DNA from 2 places in the Paraburkholderia sp. IMGN_8 genome. Region 1 is predicted to be linked to the other one. Evidence: riboswitches for the same ligand, from Rfam matches in the RefSeq annotation. Region 1 holds a riboswitch; the other holds the start of a gene.
What was found. Region 1 has a riboswitch for cobalamin ahead of WN982_RS16210 (TonB-dependent receptor). Riboswitches for the same ligand answer to the same signal wherever they lie in the genome.
Positions count from the first base shown of each region.

Region 2: it holds a riboswitch for cobalamin, as region 1 does, so the genes downstream of both, cobG (precorrin-3B synthase) here and WN982_RS16210 (TonB-dependent receptor) in region 1, are expected to answer to the same signal.

Region 1 covers NZ_CP150900.1:3,546,970-3,549,169, forward strand. The annotation lists gene WN982_RS16210 (TonB-dependent receptor) at 1-835, opposite strand, end outside; cobalamin riboswitch at 926-1,184, opposite strand; gene WN982_RS16215 (ATPase) at 1,392-1,748, shown strand; gene WN982_RS16220 (cell division protein ZapA) at 1,745-2,059, shown strand; RNA gene ssrS (6S RNA) at 2,149-2,200, shown strand, end outside.
Region 2 covers NZ_CP150901.1:1,825,945-1,828,144, forward strand. The annotation lists gene cobG (precorrin-3B synthase) at 1-994, opposite strand, end outside; cobalamin riboswitch at 1,077-1,256, opposite strand; gene cbiE (precorrin-6y C5,15-methyltransferase (decarboxylating) subunit CbiE) at 1,341-2,200, shown strand, end outside.

The DNA.
Region 1 (2,200 bases):
AGCTATTGTTGCCGTTCGACTGGAAATACGTGACGCCTGCGTCCCACTTGTCATTGAACTTGTGACGCAACGAGGCAGAGATGCTCTCGTTCAGATAGCCGTTCGCATTCGGATTCGCGTTGGGCGCCTCACTGGGATTGAGCGACGAGAAGCCGTCGTCTTTCGAGCGCGCGAGAGAGATGCTGAAGGTGGTCTTGCCGTCTTTATCCAACGCACCGTTCACGCCGGCCTGCTGCGTCTGCGTGTGATAGCTGCCGTAGCCCACCGAAAAATTGAAGCGCGGCGGATGATCGCCACCGTCTTTCGTGAACACCTGCACGACGCCGCCGATCGCGCCCGAGCCGTATAACGCGGACACATTGCCGTTCACCACTTCGACGTGATTGACCTGATCGAGCGGGATCTGCGCGAGTTGCGGCGCACCGAGACTCACCGAGTCGACCCGCACGCCGTCGATCAGCACCAGCGATTGAGTCGACGATGCGCCGCGCAGGAACAGGCTCGCGGTCGAACCAGGGCCGCCCGTGCGCGAGATTTGTGCGCCGGGCACGAGTTGCAGCAGGCCGGGCAAATCGGTCGCGGTCGTGTCGGCGATATCCTGCTGATCGAATAGTGTGGTCTGCGGGATCGTATCGGCGAGCGGCTGCGGCCCGCGCCCGGCGGTGACCACAACGGGCGACAACACCGTGGGAGAAGAACTCGCCGTGCCGGTATCCGACGAACTCACTGAAGAAGAAACGGAAGAAGTAGCTGACGAAGACGCAGCCTGAGCGTGCGCATCAAGCGGCAGGCCCGCAAAGGCGAGCAACGCCGTGCGAGCGATGGGGGACAGCATGGGATGATATTCCTGTGAATAGCGTGCGCGGCCCGCTTCCCCGCAGGCCGATGCGTAACGAGGCGCCCGCGCTTTTTACGAATTTGCGCGGCACGCACCTCTCCCTCTGGCCGGTATCCGGGCTGGCGACACATCGATCCCGCCTTCCCACGCGTGACGCGCAGTGGCACACTCGCGTGTTCAGCTTCGAACACACGATCGGGATCGACCTGCATGACGACATGCGGTCGCTTACCGTTGCGGGGGCAGCGCAGGCTGGCGCGTTCAGGCGAACGTCGCGCCCTGCTTCCCGTTTAACTGCGCGCACTGTCGATAAGCACGCGCGGGCACCAAAGTGCGGCCAGTTTAGGAGCGGCCCCGGGGTCCGTCAAGAATGGTTAATCCGTGCTCGATCTGTTCGGTTAAGTGCGGATTATTGTCCGATGCAGGCGTCGATTTTCGTCATATGGTCGATAAAAGGCTGCACAAAGCGAGGTTGTTACGTCTCGAAACGAGACAATTATCGGAACCTGCGACATTCCGCGCTAAAATGCGAGGTCTTTAGAGGACGCAGCACATGCTCACCGAACTCGAAACACTTTCACAAAATATCGGCAAGCTGATTGCGATCAGCCAGCGCCACAATGAAGCGCGACTCGCGCTCGAAGAGCAGCTCGGCCAAATGCGCGCCGATGCGGAGGCCACGCGTACTGAACTCGCGTTGCTGCGCGAGGAACGCGATGCGCTGCAAGCGGAACGCGACGCGCTGTCGGCGAAGATCGACGACGCACAGGTACGCCTGAATGCGATTCTCGAAAAACTGCCGCGGGCACGCGCGCAGAGCGAGCCTGATAATCAGCTCGACCTGCTCGAACCCGCACAGCACGAGGTCGAAGCGGACAGCGCCGCCACCCGCCACGGAGAAAATGCATGACCACAAAGCAGATCGAAGTATCGATTCTCGGCGTGCCGTATCGTCTCGCCTGCTCGCCGGAAACCGAAGCAGCACTGCTCGAGGCGGTGGCACGCGTGGACGCCGAAATGTCGAAGATCCGCAATAACAGCAACGTGCGCGGCACGGATCGCATTGCCGTCATGGCCGCGCTGTCGCTGGCATCGGAACTGCTTAAGCTGCAAACGAGCGTGCGACACGGAGAAGCATTTCCCGCTGAAGAAATCCGGCGTACAATGCGTCAAATGAACGAACAACTGGGTGCTGTGATTCAGCAGTACAGCATGCAGTAAGTATCTAGCGGCTGGTCTTGGGACCGGCTGCGGATTCAAACAAAATGCATGAGCAAAGACTCAGCAAGTGTTTGAGTTCAATCGGTTTAGCTTCCCTGCCTGGTTTGCCAAGGTCATATATTCCTTGAACCAATGCCATGT
Region 2 (2,200 bases), on a different replicon from region 1:
CGAGGCGTCCGAGCGGCGGATGGCCGCCCACGTGCCACGTTCCCACTACGCGTTGAGCGTGTGCGCCGAGCCGCAGCGCGGCATCGGCAGGCGCGCCGCGCTGCCAGTCGGCGAGCGACGCGTCGCGTGACAGCGGGAAATCGACATACGTTTGAGCGTGCTGCAATACCGCGCCGACGGAATGCGTGGCGAGCAGATGGCGTATGCGCGTGGCGTCGGCGGCGGCCAGATCGAGAAACGTGTGCAGAAGCGCGCGAACCAGTTGGACGACTTGCGACGGCAGGACGGCGGCGAGGGCGCTTGCACGCGACGCGTCAGTAGCGAACTCGCTCGCGCGAGCCACATGTACGGCCGCCGCATTGGCCGCCGTGGGCGGACATCCCGCTAATCCAAAGACAAATCTCACGCCGTCGTGCGCCTGCGTCGCCGCGAGCCACACATCATGCGGATGATCGAGCCTGGCAAGACGTTCGCCGCCGTCGAGCAGCAAGGCGAATTTCGGCGACAGCGCTGCAAAACGCGTTTCGCTTTGCAACAGCGCGAGAAGCTCGGCGGTCAGCGAAGTGGTGTCGTACAGCGCGAACGGATCGCGTCCCGCTGCGGGGCTGATCATCACGTTGCGCACGTCATCGGCAGCGGATACTGCAGAAGCCGACCAGGTGGCAGCATCTACGCCGCCACTCGCAGGAGCCGGCCCGAGACCGGCCGACACCAAAGCCGCAATCAACGCCGCTTCCTGCCCGTCCCGCACGCCGCGCACCTGCAGATTCGCACGGTTTGTCACTTCGATCACACCGGTGGCATGCCGCTGGCTCGCCTCGGCGATCGCGGCAGCCTGCGCGGCACTCAATGCGCCGCCGGGCAATTTGATCCGGCAAATCCCGCCATCGCGCGCGGCGACAATGCGCAGCAGCCCCGGACAAGCCGAAGGCCGCGGCGCTCGGGCAGCGGTAAACGAAGCAGCGGAAGACGCAGCGTGATTCAATACGGACACCGGGTTTAGCGTCGCGCGACGGCCCGAGCACCGCCCTGGCGGGCATTGCTGCGGCATCGGTACACCCCGCCCGATGTAGGCTGGCACGAACAGTCTCGCCGGCAGGTCTCCTGGCTGGCAGGTCGTGGTCCGCCGCTGCCTTCCCGGTCGAACCAGTGGCGCGGAGCGCAGGCGGACTCGCTGCATACAGTTGCGGGGGCAGCCACAGCGGCACTGTGTTCCCTCTTCGGCCCCGAAGGGCACCGGCGGCTGTATTATGCCTTTTTTCGAACAGCACAACGAGGCTGGACGCTTTGATCGGCGTGGCACAGCGCATTATTTGAAGGTACAGAATGAGGATGGATGCATGTCGGCGTGGCTGACCGTGGTGGGCATAGGCGATGACGGCTTCGCCGGCTTGGGGCGGCCCGCGCGGCGCGCTTTGCTGGAAGCGTCGGTGGTGTACGGCGGCGAACGCCATCTGGCGATGCTGCCCGCGCGCCTGGCCGCCCGCCGCGCGGCGTGGCCGCGTCCGTTCGATCTCGCGCCCTTGCTGGCGGAGCGCGCGGCGCCCGTGTGCGTGTTGGCAAGCGGCGACCCGATGCTGTTCGGCGTCGGCGCAACGCTGGCGCGGCAACTGCCGGCCGGCGAGTTGCGGGTGCTGCCGGCGCCGTCGTCGTTGTCGCTGGCGGCGGCGCGGCTCGGCTGGCCCTTGCAGGATGTGACGACGGTGTCGCTGGTGGGGCGGCCGCTGCCGGCGCTGAACGCGCATCTGCACGACGGCGCGCGCGTGTTCGTGCTGAGCGCGGACGGCGGCACGCCCGCGGCGCTGGCGGAATTACTGAACGCGCGTGGCTTCGGCGCGACCCGCATGATCGTGCTGGAACACCTGGGCGGCGAGCTGGAGCGCCGGATCGACGGCCGCGCGGATCAATGGTCGGCGGGCGACGTGGCGGCACTGAATCTGATCGCGCTCGAATGCCGCGCAACGGATGGCGCGCCGCGTCTGCCGCTGACCGCCGGCTTACCCGATGATGCTTTTCGCCACGACGGCCAGTTGACCAAACGAGACGTGCGCGCCATCACGCTGGCGCGTCTCGCGCCGACGCCCGGCGAATTACTGTGGGATGTCGGCGCGGGCAGTGGCTCGATCGGCATCGAATGGATGCGCGCGCATCCGAGCTGCCGCGCGATCGCGATCGAAGGGCACGCGGAGCGTCAGCGTCT